Regions from separate parts of the Streptomyces sp. NPDC025784 genome, predicted to be linked through region 2. Evidence: riboswitches for the same ligand, from Rfam matches in the RefSeq annotation. Region 2 holds a riboswitch; each other region holds the start of a gene.

The links. Region 2 has a riboswitch for cyclic di-AMP ahead of ACZ4IF_RS23570 (C40 family peptidase). Riboswitches for the same ligand answer to the same signal wherever they lie in the genome.
Region 1: it holds a riboswitch for cyclic di-AMP, as region 2 does, so the genes downstream of both, ACZ4IF_RS09605 (M23 family metallopeptidase) here and ACZ4IF_RS23570 (C40 family peptidase) in region 2, are expected to answer to the same signal.
Region 3: it holds a riboswitch for cyclic di-AMP, as region 2 does, so the genes downstream of both, ACZ4IF_RS07320 (peptidoglycan DD-metalloendopeptidase family protein) here and ACZ4IF_RS23570 (C40 family peptidase) in region 2, are expected to answer to the same signal.

The regions. Positions count from the first base shown of each region.
Region 1 is NZ_JBVHMN010000003.1:21,784-28,852, reverse strand. It holds gene ACZ4IF_RS09620 (dihydrofolate reductase family protein) at 6-1,151, shown strand; tRNA gene ACZ4IF_RS09615 (tRNA-Met) at 1,240-1,313, shown strand; gene ACZ4IF_RS09610 (PP2C family protein-serine/threonine phosphatase) at 1,495-2,700, shown strand; cyclic di-AMP (ydaO/yuaA leader) riboswitch at 2,934-3,088, shown strand; gene ACZ4IF_RS09605 (M23 family metallopeptidase) at 3,100-4,137, shown strand; gene ACZ4IF_RS09600 (aldo/keto reductase) at 4,753-5,697, shown strand; gene ACZ4IF_RS09595 (PrsW family intramembrane metalloprotease) at 5,744-7,069, opposite strand, start outside.
Region 2 is NZ_JBVHMN010000010.1:243,359-250,427, forward strand. It holds gene ACZ4IF_RS23560 (ATP-dependent Clp protease proteolytic subunit) at 1-266, shown strand, start outside; gene ACZ4IF_RS23565 (hypothetical protein) at 274-582, shown strand; cyclic di-AMP (ydaO/yuaA leader) riboswitch at 960-1,124, shown strand; gene ACZ4IF_RS23570 (C40 family peptidase) at 1,128-1,601, shown strand; gene ACZ4IF_RS23575 (LysE family translocator) at 1,729-2,346, opposite strand; gene ACZ4IF_RS23580 (LysR family transcriptional regulator) at 2,457-3,383, shown strand; gene ACZ4IF_RS23585 (ATP-binding protein) at 3,392-3,850, opposite strand; gene ACZ4IF_RS23590 (helix-turn-helix domain-containing protein) at 4,063-4,920, shown strand; gene ACZ4IF_RS23595 (DUF397 domain-containing protein) at 4,930-5,154, shown strand; gene ACZ4IF_RS23600 (8-amino-7-oxononanoate synthase) at 5,176-6,300, opposite strand; gene bioB (biotin synthase BioB) at 6,461-7,069, shown strand, end outside.
Region 3 is NZ_JBVHMN010000002.1:275,715-282,783, reverse strand. It holds gene ACZ4IF_RS07325 (alpha-galactosidase) at 60-2,144, shown strand; cyclic di-AMP (ydaO/yuaA leader) riboswitch at 2,430-2,603, shown strand; gene ACZ4IF_RS07320 (peptidoglycan DD-metalloendopeptidase family protein) at 2,608-3,492, shown strand; gene ACZ4IF_RS07315 (SGNH/GDSL hydrolase family protein) at 3,849-4,634, shown strand; gene ACZ4IF_RS07310 (SIMPL domain-containing protein) at 4,808-5,071, shown strand; gene ACZ4IF_RS07305 (TetR/AcrR family transcriptional regulator) at 5,177-5,797, opposite strand; gene ACZ4IF_RS07300 (APC family permease) at 6,080-7,069, shown strand, end outside.

The sequences.
Region 1 (7,069 bases), on a different contig from region 2:
CTCCCATGCCCCATCCCTACGTCCTGCTGTCCGCCGCCGTCTCCCTCGACGGCTTCCTGGACGACACCGGCCCCGAGCGGCTGCTGCTCTCGGGAGCGGCCGACTTCGACCGCGTCGACGAGGTGCGGGCGTCCAGCGACGCGATCCTCGTCGGAGCCGGCACGATCCGCGCGGACAACCCGCGGCTCCTGGTCAACTCGGCCGAGCGCCGCGCCGCACGCGTCGCCGCGGGACGCCCGGAGTACCCGCTGAAGGTCACCGTCAGCGGCTCCGGCGACCTCGACCCGGCGGCGCAGTTCTGGCACACCGGCGGCGAGAAGGCCGTCTACACGACGGACAAGGGGGCGGGCCGGGCGGCCGAGGCCCTGCGCGGACTCGACCACCTCGGCATCGACATCGTCTCCACCGGCCCCGAGCTCGACTGGCGCGCGCTGCTGGAGCACCTGCACGACATCCGGGGGGTGCGCCGCCTCATGGTCGAGGGGGGCGGGCGGGTCCACACCCAGCTGATGCGGGAAGGGCTCGCGGACGAGCTGCAACTCGCCGTCGCACCGCTCTTCGTGGGCCAGCCGGACGCGCCGCGGCTGTTCGGCCCGGGCGCCTATCCCCCCGGGCGGATGCGCCTGGTGGAGACGCGGGCCGTCGGAGACGTCGTCCTCATCCGGTACGTCCCCACGGCGCCGGGCACCGGGGAGCTCGCCGGTGCCGCGGACCGGCAGTGGCTGGCCCTCGCCTGCGAGCTGGCCGCGCAGTGCCCGCCCTCGCAGACGGCGTTCAGCGTGGGCGCGGTGGTGGTCGCGGCCGACGGCACCGAGCTGGCCCGCGGTCACTCCCGGGAGGGCGACGACCCGGTCGTGCACGCCGAGGAGGCCGCGCTGGCCAAGATCGACCCCGCCGACCCCCGGCTGGCCTCCGCCACCGTGTACAGCAGCCTGGAGCCGTGCGCCCGACGCGCCTCCCGGCCGGCCCCCTGCGCCCGGCTGATCCTCGACGCCGGGGTGCGGCGCGTGGTGACAGCGTGGCGCGAGCCCGACACGTTCGTCGCGGAGGCCGACGGGAGCGGGCTGCTCGCCGCCGCGGGCGTCCACGTCGTCGAACTGCCGGAGTTCGAGGAGCGGGCGAAGGCGCCCAACCGGCACCTGCTCGGGTAGCCCCCGGCCCCGCGCGACACGCCGGGCGGGGGCGCGGGGAAACGTGTGTGCTTCGGGTCCCGCGGATGGCGTACACTGGTTTCACCGACGCGGGGTGGAGCAGCTCGGTAGCTCGCTGGGCTCATAACCCAGAGGTCGCAGGTTCAAATCCTGTCCCCGCTACTGAAACAAGGGCCGGACTCGGAATGACGAGTCCGGCCCTTGGTCTTTCCCCGACCCCTTCCCGCTCGTCGGCCCGCGTCCTTGTCCCGCGCCCCGGGCGGCGGCCGGGCACGACCTCGCGCATTCCCCCGGTCGGTCCACACCGGTCGCTGCCCGCCCCCGTGCCGGGAAATCTGGACGGGTGGGGCGACCAGGAAGCGAGCGGCCGGCGGCCACGGGCCCGTACGACCGGTCCGGTGGACGGCTGCCGGGCGACGCCGTGCCCGACCCCGGCCTCGGGGACACCCGGCGGTCCCGCCCGGCGGGCGCCGGGGAGCGTGGGGTCTCCTCCGTGCGGACCTTCGTCCGGGTGCTGCCCGCGCTGCTCGTCGTCGCCGGGGTCCTCTACGACTACCTGACCCCGAGGGAGTTCACCGCCGCCCCGTTCTTCACCGCCGCCCCGCTGGTGGCCGCGCCGCTCTACACGCTGCTGAGCACGGCGCTCACCGGCCTGCTGGCCGTCGTCGCCGTCCTCGCGGTCCACCTCAGGCTCGGGATCGTCATACACGTCGACGCGGTCACGGAAGTCGTCACCGTGGCGACCGCCGCCGGCCTGGCCGCGCTCATCAACGTCCTCGTGCGCCGCAGCGACGAACGGCTCGCCTCGGTCCGGGAGGTCTCCGAGTCCGCGCAGCGCGCGGTGCTGCCGGAACCGGCCGAGCGGATCGGCGGCCTGGAGGTCGCCGCACGCTACGAGGCGGCGCAGGCCGACGCGTTCATCGGCGGCGACCTTTACGCGGTGCAGGACTCGTCGCACGGCGTACGTCTGGTCGTGGGCGACGTACGCGGCAAGGGCATGGGCGCCGTGGCCGCCGTCGCCGTCGTGATCGGCGCCTTCCGGGAGGCGGCCGAGCAGGAGGCGACCCTGGAGGCGGTCGCCGGCCGTCTCGAACGGGCGCTGGCGCGCGAGGGCACCCGACGGGAGGGCCTCGACGCCTTCGAGGGCTTCACCACGGCCGTGCTCGCGGAGGTCCCGCACGGCGAATGTGCCGTGCGGATCCTCAACCGCGGCCATCCGCCGCCCCTGCTGCTGCACGCCGACGGCACGCTCGTCACGCTCGACGGCGGGCCGCCGGCACTGCCGCTCGGGATGGGCGAGCTGGGCAGCTGGCCCGATCGCGCGGTGTGCGAGAAGTTCCCGCACGGGGCGACGCTGCTCCTCTACACCGACGGTCTGTCCGAGGCGCGCGACGGGCGTGGGGAGTTCTACGACCCGGCGGCGCGTCTCGCCGGACGCGTATTCCCCGGTCCCGACGCCCTGTTGACCGTCCTGGCCGAGGAGGTCCGGCGGCACGCGGGAGGCGGCACGACGGACGACATGGCGCTGCTCGCCGTACGGCGTCCTTGATCGTTGTCACCGGGGGTGACCGGACCGTACCCCTCCGCATAACGACTGACACACCATCAGGAGAAGGTGTGTTTACGAGGTGCGGTCAACTCGCCCGGTTTCCGGCGGTGGTGCCCCCAAAGTCCAGGCCAAAAGCGTTAACGATCAATCCGAACGGCTTGGAATCCGGGGTCCGCGTCTATTAACGTTCGATAACGCAGCGCGGTCGTCCCAGCCGTCACAAGAGGCGGCTCCGTGCGCACGCGCCGAATCCCGCAAGGGAGCCGGGGAACCACCAACTTGGGGTGAATCGGGCGTTCTTCGCGGTCATATCCGTGAGGGACGCGCGTAGGAGACCTTCCTGCTCCGAACCCGTCAGCTAACCCGGTAGGCGAGAAGGAAGGAAAGGAGCGCGCCCACGTGGCGTCCAACCGGCCTGCCCAGCCAACCTCGTTCGCGCCGGACGAAACCCAGTCCATCGGCTACGCGTACGGCAACGACGAGGGCCCCTGGGAGGAGTGGAATCCCACCGCGGATTCCGTCCGACCCGTCCGCGGCCGGCACCGCGTCAGCAAGCAGCGCGGTGGAGGACTCGCCCGCAGCTCCACCGTCCTCGGTGTCGGTGTCATAGCCGCCGTCGGCGCGGGTGGCATGGCCACCGCGGCGCCCGGCAAGCCGCCGGTCTCGATCTCGCTGCCCGACCTCTCCTCGGTCACCCAGTCCGCCAAGGCCCTGATCTCCGACGGCGAATCCAGCGCGCCCAAGGGCTCCAGCACCCCGCTCACCACCGCCGGACTGACCAGCGCGGACGCCGCGCAGGGCAGCGCCGACGCCGGTGAGGCGCTGCGTGCCCGCATCATGCAGCAGGCCGAGTCGCAGCAGGACCAGGTCGACAGCGCGGCCCAGAAGGCCGCCGAGACCGCCGCCGCGAAGCAGGCCGCCGAGACCGCCGCCAAGCAGCAGGACGCCGCCGAGGCCAAGGCCGCCGCCGCCAAGAAGAAGGCGGAGGAGGAAGCCAAGGCCAAGGCCGAGGCGGAGCGCCTCGCCGAGCTCGCCAAGAGCTACTCGCTGCCCACCTCCTCGTACACGCTGACCTCCACCTTCGGTGAGGCCGGCTCCATGTGGTCCTCCGGCTACCACACCGGCCTCGACTTCGCGGCGCCCACCGGGACGCTCATCAAGGCGATCCACGGCGGCACCATCACGGAGGCCGGCTGGGCCGGCGCGTACGGCTACCGCACGGTCCTCACCCTCGACGACGGCACGGAGCTGTGGTTCTGCCACCAGTCGTCGATCAGTGTCACCGCCGGGCAGAAGGTCACCACGGGCGAAGTGATCGGGCGCGTGGGTGCGACGGGCAATGTCACCGGACCGCACCTGCACCTGGAAGTGCACCCCGGCGGGGGCGACTCCATCGACCCGATGGCGTGGCTGCGGGGCAAGGGCCTCAACCCCTGAGCCGACCGTCTCCACCCTTGCGCCGAGGCGCTCCGGCCCCGGGCTGAGGGTTTCCCCACCCGTGCCGAGGGATCCGATCCCCGGCTGAGGTGCTCCACCCTTGCGCCGGGGACCTCCCTTGGCTGAGGTGCTCCACCCTTGCGCCGGGGATCTCCCTTGGCTGAGGTGCTCCACCCTTGCGCCGGGGATCTCCCTTGGCTGAGGTGCTCCGCCCTTGCGCCGGGGACCTCCCTTGGCTGAGGTGCTCCACCCTTGCGCCGGGGACCTCCCCTGGCCGAGGGTCTCCGCCCTTGCGCCGGGGATCTCCCCTGGCCGAGGGTCTCCGCCCTTGCGCCGGGGATCTCCCCTGGCCGAGGGTCTCCACCCGACCCAGGGCCGCGCGCCCCGGGTCCACGGGTTTCATCCCGAGCCGGGGGGCCGGCCCCGCTGCGAGGGACTCCGCTCCTGAGGCACGACCGCACTTCCTCCGCCGAGGCGGCGCCACCTCCTCCGCGGCATCGGTCTCCGGCGGTCCTGACGACAACCCCCCGACGTCAGGGCTGCCGGTCGGGTGCGTTCGGGTGTCCTCGGATGCATGCGGAATACACCCATCCGGTACGGGTGTTGGGGCGAGGTATGACACCTCTCCGCAAGCTCGGTCCGTCCGACCTCGAGGTCTTCCCGCTCGCCCTCGGGGGCAACGTCTTCGGCTGGACCGCCGACGAAGCACACTCCTTCGCCGTCCTCGACGCGTACACCGCCGCCGGCGGCAACTTCATCGACACCGCCGACTCCTACTCGGCGTGGGCCGACGGCAACGAGGGCGGCGAGTCAGAGACCCTCATCGGCAAGTGGCTGAGGAAGCGCGGCAACCGCGCCGACGTCGTCCTCGCCACCAAGGTCAGCCAGCACCCCCGGTACCCGGGCCTGTCCGGCGCCAACATCAAGGCGGCGGCCGACGCGTCCCTGCGCCGCCTCGGCACCGACTGCATCGACCTCTACTACACGCACTTCGACAAGCCGGAGGTGCCGGTCGAGGAGATCATCGGCGCGCTCGACGAACTGGTGCGGGCGGGCAAGGTGCGGCACATCGCCGCGTCCAACATCTCCCCCGAGCGGCTCCGCGAGTCCCTGGAGTTCTCCGACCGCGAGGGCCTCGCGCGCTATGTCGCCCTGCAGCCCCACTACAACCTCGTCTCACGCGACACGTACGAAGGGCCCCTGCACGACGTCGCCTCCCACGCCGGCCTCGCCGCCGTCCCGTACTTCGCCCTCGCGTCCGGCTTCCTCACGGGCAAGTACCGCCCGGGCGCGAGCGTCGACTCGGCCCGCGCCGCAGGGGCGGGCAAGCACCTCGGCACCGAACGCGGCATCCGCGTCCTGGCCGCCCTCGACGAGGTCGCCGAGGCGCACGGCGCACCGGTCGCCACGGTCGCCCTGGCCTGGCTGGCCGCCCAGCCGACGGTCGCGGCCCCCATCGCCTCCGCCCGCACGGCCGAACAGCTCCCGGCGCTGCTGGGCGTGGCGGACCTGGTCCTCACGGAAGAGGAGCTGGCGAAGCTGACGAAGGCGTCCGCCTGACGCCGACGGCGGCCCGACGAAGGCGTCCGCCTGACGGGAGCAGCCGTCAGGTGCGGTAGGGGTTGTGGGCGGGGTACGGGGCCACCGGGCCGTACGGGTTCCCGTGCGGCGGTCCCTGCGGTTGCTCCGCGGGCTGTGGGTACGCCCAGGCGTACCCGTAGCCGTACCCGCTTGCGTGGGCGGGCCACGGCGGTGCCGGAATGCGCGGCGCGACCGCCCGCGCCGCGTACGCCAGGGCGGGTCGGGCGATCTCCCTGCGCCGCCACAGCTCGTCGAGCAACTCCCGCTCCCGCACGACGAAGTCGGCGCCGGCACGGCCGCGGCGGCCCCGGTGACGCAGGAACGCGAGCGACGTCGCGTACGCCTCGTACTCCGCGACCGAGCGCGCCGCGGCCTTCCCGCCGTGATGCCCCGCGTACTCGCGGGCGAGCCGCCGCGCCCGCATGGAGCCGAGCACATGGGGCTCGACCGGGGTCAGCCAGCCGGCCACGGCGTACGCCGGAAGCTCCGTGCGCACGGTGCGCAGTTCACGCTGCCGTGTCCAGACGACCAGCCAGGTCAGCAGGCCGAACGCGGGCACCATGAACGCGGCGTACACCGCGAAGAACCCGTACTCCCCGAACGTCGAGGAGCCGTTCCAGACGGAGTGCATGCCCATGGCGAGCAGCAGTCCGCCGAAGGGCAGCAGCACGCGGCGCAGATGCTGGCGTTCCGCGGACAGCGCCGCGACGCCGAAACCGATGCCGGTCAGCACGGTGAACAGCGGATGCGCGAACGGTGACATGACCACGCGGACGAAGAAGGTCGCGGCGGTGAGGGAGGCGAGCCCCCGCTCCCCGCTGAGCTGGTCGGTTCCGAACGCGGTGCCGAGGTAGAGGATGTTCTCGGTGAACGCGAAGCCGGTGGCCGTGATCCCGGCTATGACGACCCCGTCGACGATCCCGGTGAAGTCCCGTCTGCGGAAGAGGAAGACCAGCAGCACGGCCGCCGCCTTCGCGGATTCCTCGACGATCGGCGCTATGACGGTCGCGCCGAGCGTGTCGGCGCTCGACGGGTCCGCGGTCGACGTCGCTATCCATCTGGTCGCGAAACTGTTGGCGACGATCGCTATGAGCGCGGCGGCGCAGGCGCCCCAGGCGAACGAGAAGATCAGATTCCGCCAGGGGCCCGGTTCGACACGGTCCAGCCAGCGGAACGCGGCGACGAGGAGCGGTACGGGGAACACGGCGAGACCGAGACCGACCAGAAAGCCCTCGGTGCCGGTCTGCTCACGGACGAGCGCCAGGATCACGAGCCCCGACATCGCGAGCAGGGTGATCAGCGCGCCGTACCGGACCCATCGGCGCTGCCACCAGTGCGCGTGCCGCAGCCC
Region 2 (7,069 bases):
CCCGTGTCCTCATCCACCAGCCGTCGTTGCCCGAACCGGTCCAGGGCCAGGCGAGCGATCTGGCCATCCAGGCAGAGGAGTTGATCCGCACCCGCGGACTGCTGGAGGAGATGCTCGTCCGGCACACGGGCCAGAGCCCGGAGCAGGTCGCCGCCGACATCGAACGCGACAAGATCCTCGACGCACCGGCGGCGGTGGCGTACGGACTGATCGACCGGATCATCCCGAGCCGCAAGAGCTCGCACAGCACGTCCGGCGGGAGGTGACCGGCCGATGCTCCCACCGGAACTGCCCCCGCTGCCCGCGCTCACCCGCGCCGAGGCCGAGTTGATCGACCGCTACCTCGACGTCGTCGACCTGCTCGGCCGCATCAACCCGGCCCGCCCCGGCGACACCTACCGAGGCCTGAGGGCCGCTCAGGCACTGGTGGTCAAGGCGACCGCGCTGCGTGACGCGCTGACCCTGATGCACCAGCGCGGCGAGAGCGAGGTGCATGCCCCGACGCTCGCGCAGGCACTGCGCGTGCTCGACGGCGAGCGGCGCGCGTCCCGGGTCACCGTGCCCCCCTGCTCCGGAAGTTGACACGCGTCCGGTACGCACGCCCGGGCCGCGACGCACGCCGACGGGCGGGACGTCCGGCCCGGGTTTCAAACGGGCCAGAAGGATTACCCCCCGTTGGAGTATCTGCGGGTCCTTTGTACGACGTCCCCGAGTTGCGCAACACGCGTGGTCATGAGCCTGAATTTGACGTTCCGTTGCAGGTACGGGCGTCGTCGCGCACCTCAACACCCGCCCGAACAAAGGAGTGTCCACCCGAACGGGTGAGTGGTGAGTAACGCCACAAATCACCGGTTCCGCTCGGCATTTCCGACTCTCATGCGTGAAGATCCCTTGCGACGACAAGCCCCCGCCACAGCGGCGGGGCGGTCCGGGCGGACGCCGAGTCCTGCCGCCGCCCGGATGTCCGGTCGACAGAAGTGGATCGGCAGGAGTGGAGGACCCAGCACGACGGGCCGCCGGAGAGATCCGGGCGGTCCTTGGGGTGAAGCCGCAGTACGCGGCCGGGCTACTTCGCCAGCCCGAATCCGACAGGTCATCCTTCACAGGCGGCTGACGAAGGGTTGCGCATGACTGCGCTCAATCGTGTCCCGTCGCTGTGGACCCGGGCCGGTACGGCCTCGGCTCTGACGATCGCCGCCGTCGGCGGCAGCCTGGTGGTGCCGGGCGCGGCTCCCGACGCCGAGGCGGCCACCGTGGCGACGAAGGCACTCCAGGTCGCGGCATCCAAGAAGGGCGCCCCCTACAAGTGGGGGGCCGCCGGACCGCGTCGCTTCGACTGCTCCGGGCTGACCCTGTACTCGTTCAAGAAGGCGGGCAAGAGGCTCCCTCGAACGGCCGCGGCGCAGTACAACAAGACCCACCACATCTCGGCCTCGCACCGCAAGGCCGGAGACCTGGTGTTCTTCCACTCGGGCCGGAGCGTGTACCACGTCGGCATCTACGCCGGGAAGGGAAAGATCTGGCACTCCCCGAAGACCGGGGACGTCGTGAAGCTGCAGAAGATCTGGACGAGGAGCGTCTGGTACGGACGGGTGAGCTGATCCACCCTTCGGTGGCGGCGGCGCGAGGCCGCCGCCGCCGAAGGGCGTGCGACTGGAGACCGCGAGGACCCGCTCGGCGTCCCGCCGAGGCGATCGGCGGCGCCGCCCCGGCCGGTGAGGCGGGCGCTCAGCTCCTCAGGGGCTCCAGGACGAGGACCAGACCGAGCACCGTCAGTGCCGTGCCGGTGACCGCCTCCACGGCCCGTGCGGCACGCGGTGCGCGCAGCCACCGCCCGAGCCGGTCCACGAGGAGCGCCACCGCCGGGAACCACACCAGGCCCAGGACCACCACGATCAGTGCCAGCAGCAGGGTCCGCGGCATCGCGGGACTGCCCGCCGGCACGAACTGCGGCAGCAGGCTGAGAAACGTGATCGGGGCCTTCGGGTTGAGCGCGTTGGTGACGAAGCCCTGCCGCAACGGACGCGCGCCGCCCCCGGTCGCCTCCACGACTTCTTCGCGCGACCGCCCCAGCGACCGCAGCGTCCGCGCCCCGAGCCGGAGCACGTAGACACCGCCGAGCAGTTGCAGTGCCCGGAAGAGCGCCGGCACGGCGGTGAGCACCGCGGCGACCCCGGCGACGGCGAGCGCCGTGTGCAGGAGCAGTCCGCCGACGATGCCGAGCGCGCTGGCGAGGCCGGCCCGGCGCGAGACCAGGCCGTTGCGCACCACGACGGTGAAGTCCGCACCCGGCACGGCGACCATGCCCGCGGCGACCGCTGTGAAGGCGATGAGCTGAGCGTCCATGGACCCCAGGTTGCCTGTGCCGGGCCTTCAGCAGGTATGTCGAATATTCTGGGTCGGTCTTAAGCATTCGTTAAGACCGGCGCGGTCGTGGCGAGATCCGGGGTGGTCCGATGTACGACCCGAGGCGGCTCGCGGCGCTGGTCGCGGTCGCCGAGGCGGGGTCGATCACCCGGGCCGCCGAACGGCTCGGCTACACCCCGCCCGCGCTCTCCCAGCAGCTGGCGAAGCTGGAGCGCGAGGCGGGCGCGACGCTCCTCGTCCGGTCCCATCGCGGGACGCGGCTGACGGGCGCCGGCGAGCTGCTGGTGACGCGGGCGCGCCGGGTGCTCGACGAGATGGAGCGGGCCCGGCACGAGCTGGCGCACCTGGCCGGCCTGTCCGGCGGCACACTGCGGCTCGGCACCTTCCAGACGGCGGGCATCCATCTGCTGCCGCCCGTGCTGAGCGCCTTCCGCCGGACCTACCCGGACGTGGAGCTCGCGGTCGCCGACTACGAGCCGCCCGCCGGTGTCGCGGCCGTCGCGGCGGGCGAGGTCGACCTGGCTCTGACACACACCTACGAGCCTGCGGCCCCCGTCGCCGTCCCGTCGTCCGTGAGTCTGGAACCGGTGCTGGTCGAGGAGCTGGTGCTGGTGACCGCCCCCGGGCACATCCTGGCGGGCGGCTCGGCCCGGCTCCCGCTCGCCGAGCTCGCGGGTCAGCCGCTGATCAGCATGGCTCCGAATCATCCGCCCCGGCAGGGCGTGGAGGCGGCACTCGCCCGCGCGGGGGCCACCCCCGCGGTGCTGGTCGAGACTCCGGTCTACGCGCTCGTGTGCGCCCTGGTGAGCGCCGGACTCGGGGTCGCGGTCGTACCGGAGATGGTCGCCAGGACAGCGGCGACTCCGGTGGGGACGCGCCTGCTGGAGCCGGGAGATCTGCGCCGTACGATTTCGGTCGTCCACCGGACCGACGAGACGTCGCCCGCCGCCGACGCGTTCCGTGCGCTGCTGCGCGGCACCTTCGAACGGGCCGGCCGCCACCGCCCGGACAACTGAGCCGTCGCTCAGGGCTCTTGCGGACCCCCGGCCACCACCGGCTGGACCCGTGCCGTCCAGGGCAGTTCGATCGAGATGGTCTTGCCGCCCTCCCGGGTGGGCCGGACGGTGAGTCTGCCGCCGCACTCGGCGGTCAGCCAACGGATGATCACCATGCCGCGTCCGTTGTCCTGTTGGACGGCCGCCGGAAGCCTCTTGGGGAAACGCGGGTGGCTGTCGGTGACTCCGAGACGGAGCTGTTCGTCCCGTTCCAGCCGGACGTCGACGGTGAAGGTGGGCGACTGCCCGAAGGTGTGCTGGACTGCGTTGGTGGCGAGTTCGGAGACGATGAGCCGTACGGTGTCGGCGACTTCGGAGTCGCACGGCAGACCCCATTCGACGAGTACGTCGGCGACGAACCTGCGGGCCGCGGAGACCGAGGCGGGATCGCTCGGCAGGGTGACGGATGCTTCCTGGTGATCTGCCATGGCGACGTCGTCCCTTTCCCACGGGACCGGAGTCCGACACGGAGCGGATGGTTCGAGTACGGTCCCGGACTGGTGCTTCGCGCCAGACTGCCATTACCGGGCCGGTCACGGGTGCGATCCACCAAGTTATGCATATATCTGTCGCTCGAAGCGGTGAACTCTGCGACCGCAGAGCGTATTTGGGCGGCTCGGAAGGAGTAAGGAGTACGGCCATGCAGCACGGTCCCGCGGTACGCCGCCGCAAGCTCGGTGCCGAACTGCGCGCGCTGCGCGCCGGCGCGGGTCTCACGAGCGGTGAGGCCGCTCGGCTCCTGGGCTGGCACCAGTCGAAGGTGAGCCGGATCGAGACCGGGACCAGCGGGGTGAAGCCCACGGACGTGACGCGTCTGCTGGACGTCTACGCGGTCGAGGACCCCGAACTGCGCGACCTGCTCACCGTGTTGGCGGGCTCCGAGGACGACGGCAGACATCACTGGTGGCACGCGTACCGCGGGGTGCTGCCGCCGGCGTACCGGGACTTCATCAGTCTGGAGTCGCAGGCGCGCGGGATGCGGACGCTGGAGACGTCCGTCGTACCCGGGCTCCTCCAGACGCCCGAGTACGCACGCGCCGTGACGCGGGCCGCCGTCGACGGGCTGGAGGACTGCAAGCTCGACGCGCTCGTCGAGGTGCGCCTCGCCCGGCAGGACGTGCTGCGCTCGTGTCCGCCGCTGGAGCTGAACGCCGTCCTGGACGAAGCGGTGTTACGGCGCGAGGTCGGCGGACCCGAGGTGATGGCGCACCAGTTGCGGCGGTTGTGCGACGCCGCGGCACTGCCCCAAGTGCGGCTTCAGGTACTGCCGTTCACCGCCGGAGCGCACATCGGCGTCACCGGGCCTTTCGTTATCTTCTCATTTCCGAACACAACTGATCTGGATGTGGTTGTTCTCGACCACTTGACGAGTAGCCTCTACCTCGAGCGGAAAGAAGACCTTCAGGCCTACAGCGAGGCCTTCGACGCTCTTCAGTTCCACGCCCTTTCGCCCGAGGAATCGTTGGACTACATCGCCGGGATAGCTGACGGCGCGTAAGGAGGCACCATGTCTGCATTGCCTCGGAACGTACCTTCCAGTACCTCACTCCACGACGCACGGTGGCTGCGCAGCAGCCGCAGCACGGGAATGAACAATTGCGTCGAGACGGCACGACCCGGCCCGGGCCCCTGGTCCGGACTGGTGGCCGTGCGCGACTCCAAGAACACGACAGGACCCGCCCTGCTGTTCGCCCCCGCCGCCTGGGAGGGCTTCATCAGCGGACTGGGCTGACCCCGTACCCGCACACCTCGATCACCGCGTCCGGCTGATCACGCTCACGGCGTGCTCGATCTGCTCCTCGGTGAGGTCCGCGCGAGCGGTCAGCCTCAGCCGTGAGATGCCGTCGGGCACGGACGGGGGACGGAAGCACCCGACGGCGAGTCCCGCCTCACGGCAGTCGGCCGCCCAGCGCACCGCTCGTTCGGGGGACGGCGCGCGCACGGAGACGACGGCGGCGTCCGGCCGTACGGCTTCGAGACCCTCGGCCGTCAGCCGGGTGTGCAGCACCGTCGCCACCGCGCGCGCCCGCAGCGCGCGTTCCGGCTCCCGGCGCAGCAGCCGCAGAGCCCCCAGAGCGGCTCCGGCCGCGGCGGGTGCGAGGCCCGTGTCGAAGATGAACGTACGTGCCGCGTTGACCATGTGGTCGATGACGACTGCCGGGCCGAGGACCGCGCCGCCCTGACTCCCGAACGACTTCGAGAGCGTGACCGTCACGACGACGTCCGGCGCTCCCGCGAGCCCCGCCGCGTGCGGCGCACCCCTGCCGCCGTCGCCCAGGACACCGAGTCCGTGCGCGTCGTCGACGACCAGTCCGGCCCCGTACTCCCGGCAGGCGTCCGCGAGTCCGGCCAGCGGAGCGGCGTCCCCGTCGACCGAGAAGACCGTGTCCGAGACGACGACCGCGGGCCCCTGGTGGGCACCGAGCGCCTTGCGCACGGCGTCGGGGTCGGCGTGCCCGACCACCTGTGTGGTGCCCCGGGCGAGCCGGCAGCCGTCGATCAGCGAGGCGTGGTTGCCCGCGTCGGAGACGACGAGTGAGCCGTGCGGTGCGAGGGCGGTGACGGCGGCGAGGTTGGCCGCGTAGCCGGAGGAGAAGACGAGGGCGGACTCGAAGCCGCAGAAGTCGGCCAGTTCGCGTTCCAGCTCGCCGTGCAGTTCGGTCGTGCCCGTCACGAGGCGGGAGCCGGTCGCGCCGCCGCCCCACCGGTGCGCGGCGTCCGCCGCCGCCCCGGTGACCTCCGGGTGCCGGGCCAGTCCGAGGTAGTCGTTGCTCGCGAGGTCGAGGAGCGGCGAGTCGGCGGGGCGCGGACGCAGCGTGCGGACAAGTCCGGCGGCGCGACGCGCCCGGGCCTGCTCGTCGATCCAGCCGAACGCCATGTGTCCTCCGGACCGTAGGGGCGGGTGTTTTGTAGGCAGTGCACAGACCCTAGCGGCCGGGCCAGCGGGCCAGGGTGTGGCAATACCCACACGTCGAACCGTCTCTCTTGTGCAAACTCTCCTTGGCCGGGAGTGGTCGCATAAGCAAGGATCGGGCCTCATGGACCTGCTGAACACGCTGGTGGACAAGGGGCTTCGGCGCGAGCTGCCGACCCGCGACGAGGCGCTGGCCGTACTGGCCACCTCCGACGACGACGTGCTGGACGTGGTGGCCGCGGCCGGCAAGGTGCGCCGGCAGTGGTTCGGCCGACGGGTGAAACTCAACTACCTCGTCAACCTCAAATCCGGCCTGTGTCCTGAGGACTGCTCCTACTGCTCGCAGCGGCTCGGCTCCAAGGCCGACATCCTCAAGTACACCTGGCTCAAGCCCGACGAGGCCTCTCAGGCCGCGGCCGCCGGTCTGGCCGGCGGCGCCAAGCGGGTCTGCCTGGTGGCCAGTGGGCGCGGTCCGACGGACCGTGACGTGGACCGGGTCTCCGACACCATCAAGGCGATCAAGGACCAGAACGAGGACGTCGAGGTGTGCGCCTGCCTCGGCCTGCTCTCCGACGGCCAGGCCGAGCGGCTGCGCGACGCGGGCGCGGACGCGTACAACCACAACCTGAACACGTCCGAGGGGACGTACGGGGACATCACGACCACCCACACGTACGCCGACCGGGTGGACACGGTGCAGAAGGCGCACGCGGCGGGACTGTCCGCCTGCTCG
Region 3 (7,069 bases), on a different contig from region 2:
CACGGCCGCCGGGAACATGTCGGTGTCTGACCGTGGCCGTTCGGATCCGTGGGGGACTGATGATCGAGACCGGCGCGGACGGTCGCACCTGGCTGCTCTCGGGGCCGACGAGCAGCTACGCGGTGCGGCTCACCGACCTCGACGAACTGCTCCACCTGCACTGGGGCCCGCGGATCTCGCTCGCCGACGCCGAGTCGCTGGCCGCGCTGCCCGCACCGCCGTACCGGCCCTTCGAGTCGCTGCTCGACGGCCGTGAGGAGTACCCGGTCGAGGGCGGGCCCCGCTTCGTGCGCCCCGCCCTCTCCGTGCGGACCGAGGAACGCCGGGGGACCGAGTGGCGGTTCGAGGGGGCCGGTGACACAGGTCACGGGCACGGAGACGACGAGCTGGCCCTGTGCTTCGCGGACTCCGGGCTCCGCATCACGCTGCACTACCGCATGCGCGGCGACGTGATCGAGCGCTGGGCCGCCCTGGACAACGACGGACCTCCCGTGGAGCTGCTGCGCGCCGACTCGGCGACCTGGACGCTGCCCGAGCGCGACGGCTGGCGGCTGTCCCAGCTGCACGGCCGGTGGGCGGCCGAGTCCCGGCTGGTGCGCTCCCCCCTCACCTACGGGGAGAAGGTCATCGGCAGTCGGCGCGGCCACACCGGGCACCAGCACCTGCCCTGGGTCGCGCTGGACACCGAGGCCACCGAGGAGAGCGGCGAGGTGTACGGATGCGCTCTCGGCTGGTCGGGGTCCTGGCGGATCGCCGTGGCGCAGCTGCCCGACGCCCGGGTGCAGATCACCGGCGGCGCGGGGTACGACGACTCGGGGCTGCTGCGCCTGGAGGCGGGGGAGTCCTTCACCACCCCGGTCTTCGCCGGACTCTGGAGCGCCGGCGGATTCGGCGGGGCGAGCCGGACCTGGCACGCCTACCAGCGGGAGCACGTCGTCCCGGACGCCGGCCGGGACCGTCCGGTGCTCTTCAATTCCTGGGAGGCCACCACCTTCGACATCGCCGAGGACCAGCAGATGGCGCTGGCGCGGCGGGCCGCGGAGATCGGTGTCGAGCTGTTCGTGGTCGACGACGGCTGGTTCGGCGCGCGCACCGGCGACCGGGCCGGGCTCGGCGACTGGACGCCCAACCCGGACCGTTTCCCCGCGGGGCTCAAGCCGCTCGCCGACCATGTCCACGCGCTCGGCATGGAGTTCGGGATCTGGGTGGAACCGGAGATGGTCAATCCGGACAGCGAGCTGTACCGCGCGCATCCGGACTGGGTCCAGTTCCAATCGGGGCGGACCAGGACGGAGTACCGCCATCAGCTCGTCCTCAACCTGGCCCGCCCGGACGTCCAGGAGTATTTGTGGGAGCAGCTCGACCGGCTGCTCTCCGGCGCGCCGGTCGACTATGTGAAGTGGGATTTCAACCGCTGCTTCACGGACGCGGGCTGGCCCGGCGAGCCCTATCCGCAGAAGCTGTGGGTCGAGCACGTGCGGGCCCTGTACGCCCTCCTCGACCGGCTGCGGGCCGCGCACCCCGGTGTCTCCTTCGAGTCCTGCTCCGGCGGTGGCGGCAGGATCGACCTCGGCATCATGGCCCGTACGGACCAGGTGTGGACGTCGGACAACACCGACCCGCTCGACCGGCTCGCCATCCAGTACGGCATCAGTCAGATCCATCCCGCACGGATCATGGCCGCCTGGGTCACCGACAGCCCGAACACCCAGCTCAACGGCCGGGTGAGCACCCTGCGTCCGCGGTTCGTGAGCGCGATGGCGGGGGTGCTCGGCATCGGCGGGGACCTGTCCGCGTGGAGCGAGGAGGAGCTCGCCGAGGCGCGGGAATGGATCGGCCTCTACAAGGAGATCCGCCCCGTCGTGCAGCGCGGGGACCTCTACCGTCTCCGCCCTCCGGAGGGCGGCCTGAGCGCCGTGCAGTACGTCCACGGCGACGAGACGGTGGTGCTCGCCTGGCTCCAGGCCCAGCGGTACGGCGAGCCGGCCGCTCCGCTCCGACTGCGCGGACTCGACGCGACACAAGGGTACGAATGCCGTGAAACGGGCGAAATCCATCGAGGTGCCGTGCTGCTGCACCACGGACTGCGGACGGGCCTGCGGGGAGACCTCGATGCCGTAGTCATCCGACTGTGTCGCATATGACCGTTCTGTCGAAATCAGGACCTTCGTTCCAACTGGCCCTGGATTGGGGAGCCGTGCGCTGGGTCGCGTGAGCAGCGTCATATTCGTGACGATGCGTCGCAGCCGGCTTTTCGCAACGCGCCCGTGTCCACGGGCTTGTTGGGCCGGGCAAAAGATCATCTCTTCACGGAGTGTGACGGGCATTTCCGACATGGATCAAGAAAGGTGGGCGCGCGAAAAAATCACCTGCTTGTGGCCGCGCTCTCGTCTCGCTTACGTTCGCCCTCACTCCGGACGGACGCCCAATCCTGCCGCCGGCCGGAATCCGCACACAGACCCGCACGCGGCAGGAGCGGGGGACCCAAGGTTCCATGCCTGTTCCGGTCTCCGGAACGGCTAGGGGTACAGCCACGCACACGCGTGGCCGGGCATCTCCAGCCCGCACCCGACAGCTCACCTCGCAGGCGCCGGAGAGGAACTCGTCATGCCCGCGAAGGGTAAGCACCGCCGTCCCAAGTCCCCCCGCTTCGCCCGCTCGATCGCCGTTGCCGGAACCGGTGGCGCCGCACTCGCGCTGCCCCTGCTGGGCGCCACGGGCGCCCATGCCGCGACCCCCGCCGCCGCCGCGCAGAAGGCGGAAAAGGTCGTGACCGCCGCTCCCGTCGCGGCGAAGAAGGTCGCCGGTACCAAGACCTACCGCGTCGAGGCCGGCGACTATCTCGCGAAGATCGCCGCCGAGCAGAGCGTCCGCGGTGGCTGGAAGAAGCTGTACTCCGACAACCGCTCGGCCATCGGCGGCGACCCGGCGCTGATCCACCCGGGTCTGAAGCTGGCGATCGGCGCGAAGGCCGTGTCCGCCGGGGCCACCCAGTCGTCCGCCCCGGCCGCGAAGACCGAGGGCGCCCCGGCCGCGAAGACCGCCGGCGCCCCGGCGCCCCAGGCCGCCGCGAAGAGCTCCTCCGGCTACACGCTGCCGGTCGCGGGCGGCAGAGTCGGCACCTCCTACAAGGTGGCGGGCAGCATGTGGTCCAGCGGCTACCACACCGGCGTCGACTTCGTGGTCCCGACCGGCACCACCATCAAGTCCATCGCCGCCGGAACCGTCGTCTCCGCCGGCTGGGGCGGCGCCTACGGCAATCAGGTCGTCATCCAGCACGCCGACGGCAAGTACTCCCAGTACGCCCACATGTCGGCCCTGTCCGTGTCCGCGGGCCAGGCCGTGACCCCCGGCCAGCAGGTCGGCCTCTCCGGCGCGACGGGCAACGTCACCGGACCGCACCTGCACTTCGAGATCCGCACCACGCCGAACTACGGCTCCGACGTGGACCCGGTCGCCTACCTGCGCTCGCACGGTGTCGCCGTCGGCTGACACCTCCCGCAGTCCCCGGCGCCCGCCGCTTCCTGCCACGGACGCCGGGTCCCGCTCCTGACGGCGGGACCCGACGTCCACGAGGCAGGACCGCCTCCGAAGGCCGGACCCCCGATCCCCGGGGTCCGGCCTTCGGTGCGTCGGCACGTCAATACGGCGCCACCGGTGCCGGATTGCGGTCCTCCACGTGCGGACTCGGTCAACGCTCCTGATCAGGGCCCTATTCCGGATTGACCAATACTTGACGAGTGTCTTATCTCACCATCCGTCAACCCTTCCTTACGGTCGCGTAGCTCACATCGAAAGGTGAATCATGGCCCGACGTGGCAGACGATTCGAAGAGTGACAACAGATCAGTGATCGGGTCGTACGTGGCGGTGGGGGACAGCTTCACCGAGGGCGTCGGCGACCCCGGTCCGGACGGGGCCTTCGTGGGCTGGGCCGACCGTTTCGCGGTGCTCCTCGCGGACCGGCGCGCCGAGGGCGACTTCAACTACACCAATCTCGCCGTGCGCGGGAAACTGCTCGACCAGATCGTCGCGGACCAGCTCGGGCGCGCCAAGGAACTCGCCCCGGACCTGGTCTCCTTCTGTGCGGGCGGCAACGACATCATCCGGCCCGGCACCGACCCCGACGAGGTCGCGGAGCGCTTCGAGCGCGCGATCGCCGACCTCACCTCCGCCGTCGGCACCGTCATGGTGACCACCGGCTTCGACACCCGTGGCGTGCCCGTGCTCAAGCACCTGCGCGGCAAGATCGCCACGTACAACGGACACGTGCGGGCCATCGCGGACCGCTACGGCTGCCCCGTGCTCGACCTCTGGTCCCTGAAGACGGTTCAGGACCGCCGTGCCTGGGACGGCGACCGGCTGCACCTCTCGCCCGAGGGGCACACCCGGGTGGCGCTCCGCGCCGGTCAGGTCCTCGGTCTCGACGTGCCGGCCGACCCGGACCAGCCCTGGCCGCCGCTGCCGCCCCGCGGCACGCTCGAAGTGCGGCGCGACGACATCCACTGGGCGCGCGAGTACCTGGTCCCGTGGATCGGGCGCCGGCTGCGCGGCGAGTCGTCGGGTGACCATGTGGCCGCCAAGGGCTCCCTCTCCCCGGACGACATCAAGATGCGCATAGAGGCGGTCGCCTGAGCCGCACCGACGCCGGCGGAGTCCGCCGACGGTGGCTCGACCAGTGAGGTGACAGCGCGGGAGTGGCGTGGGGCGGAGCGCGGCACGCGGTGCCGGGATGACCGCGAACCGCCCCCGGGTCCCGAGGGGCGGGGCCCGAAGGAGACCTCGATGCCCGCCGGGACGCGGGCCGCATCCAGTCCGTCGTCTTCGAGGTGGCCGACCCCGCCCCGCTGCACACCGCCGCCCGTGAGGCCGCGCACGAGAAGGCACTGCAGTACGCGCGCCTGGGCGGCCACCGGCTCGGCCGACTGGTGTCCCTCACCGAGGACGGCGGCGGCGAGTCCCGTCCGGTACCGATCGCGGCGGCGGCCTTCGACCAGGGCGGGGCGGTGCCGGTCGCGCCCGGAGAGATCCGGGACACGATCACGGTCACGGCGGTGTACGAACTCGGCTGAGCCGACGCCGAGGACGGCTGCGGCTGCGACACCGCCGCCGGCGCGTTCAAGGGGCAGTCGTACGCCGAGGCGGGGCGTGCACCGTCGACCGCTCGCGGGCGGGGCTCAGCGCACCGCCGCCACCAACGCGGCCCGCTCCAGGCCCAGTTCGCGTGCAAGGGCCTCGTCCACCCACTCGTGGGTGCGCGCCCGTGACACCGCGCCCGCGTACGCCGTCATCTGGACGGCAAGACCGTCCAGCAGCGCGGTGAGCCGCAGGGCCGCGCCGGTGGGGTCCGGGCAGTGGAACTCGCCCGCGGCCACGCCTTCCGCGATCACCTCGGTGAGCGCGGCCTTCCACTGCTTGTCGAGATCACGCGTGACCTCCCGCAGCGCGGGCTCGCGCAGCGCGGCGGCCCAGCCCTCGATCCACAGCCGCCAGCCCTTGGCCTGCCCGGTCGGCGCGTACCAGCGCACCGCGGTTCGCAGCCGGCGCAGCGCGGTCGTGCGCCGGCCGAGCAGTTTGCGCAGATGGGCGAGGTCGTCCTCGGCCGCGTAGGTGAACGCGGCGGCGACCAGCTTCTCCTTCGTCGAGAAGTGGTACAGCACCAGCGCGTTGCTCACCCCGAGCACCGAGGCCACATCGGCGATCCGCACCGCCGCCACACCCCGCGCCTCGATCTGCTCGACGGCGGCCCGCAGCAACTCCTCGCGCCGCTCCGCCACGCTCAAACGCACTCTCGCCACGCCGCAACCCTAGTCCCTCGCCCCCGGTGATGCGGGCGCAGGGCGCCATTGCGGGGCCCCTTCGGGAGTGCGAACGCGACATCCTCGGCCGGGCGTCCCCCCGCCCCGGCGCCCGGCCCGCGGCACGTGGCCCGCCCGGCCCGCTGATGTCGGACCCCTTGACACCGTCGCGCGACGGGGACCACAGTACGGCAACTACTGACTGTTCATTCAGTCAGTAGGCGTGTGTCAAGGCGATGTGTGCCCCGTCCGTACGTCCCCGTAGCGCCGCAGGAGTCCATCGTGACCCAAGCACCGAGCACCCCGACGCCCCGGCCCGAACCCGACCCGCCCGACCTCTCCGAGGGCTGGGGCGAACAGCGTTCCCGACTGCGCAAGGACCTGCGCCGACTCGACGTGCTGTTCTTCCTCATCTGCACCCTCGTCGGCCTCGACACGATCGGCTCGGTCGCCGCCCAGGGGCCCGAGGGCCTGACCTGGATGGCGATCCTCGCGCCGGCCTTCTTCCTCCCGTACGGCCTGCTCGTCGCCGAACTCGGCTCCGCCTTCCCGGTGCAGGGCGGCCCCTACGTCTGGACGCGCCTCGCCTTCGGACGGCTGGCCGCCGGCGTCAACCAGCTCCTGTACTGGATCTCCAACCCCGTATGGGTCGGCGGCAGTCTGTGCATCATCGCGCTGACGACCTGGGAGGAGTTCTTCACCCCGCTGCCCGGGCTCTGGAAGTACGCGGCCGGGATGCTGTTCATCTGGGGCGGCGCCCTCGCGGTCGTCCAGTCGGTGCGGATCGGCAAGTGGGTGCCGATCGCCGGAGCCGTGGCCCGCATCGTCCTGCTCGGCTTCTTCCTCGTCTCCGTCGCGGTGTACGCGGTCCGGCACGGCGTCCACGCCCTGCCCGCCGGTGACTTCACCCCCACGTACACCGGATTCGTCGCCCTCGTGCCCGTCCTGATCTTCAACTACGTCGGCTTCGAACTGCCCAGCTCGGCGGCGGAGGAGATGAGGAACCCGCGACGCGACATACCGCTGTCCATCCTGCGCTCCGGGCTGGCCGCGCTGCTGCTCTACGGCGGTCCCATCCTCGGCATCCTCTTCGTCCTGCCGGGCGAACGGATCGGCAGCCTCGGCGGGTTCATCGACGCCTGCAAGGCCGTGTTCACCGTCTACGGAGGCTCGATCGCCGCGGACGGCACCGTCACGCTGACCGGAGCCGGTGCCGTCTTCGGCGGCATCGCGGCGGCAGGACTCGTCGTCGGTCTGCTCACCTCCGGCGTC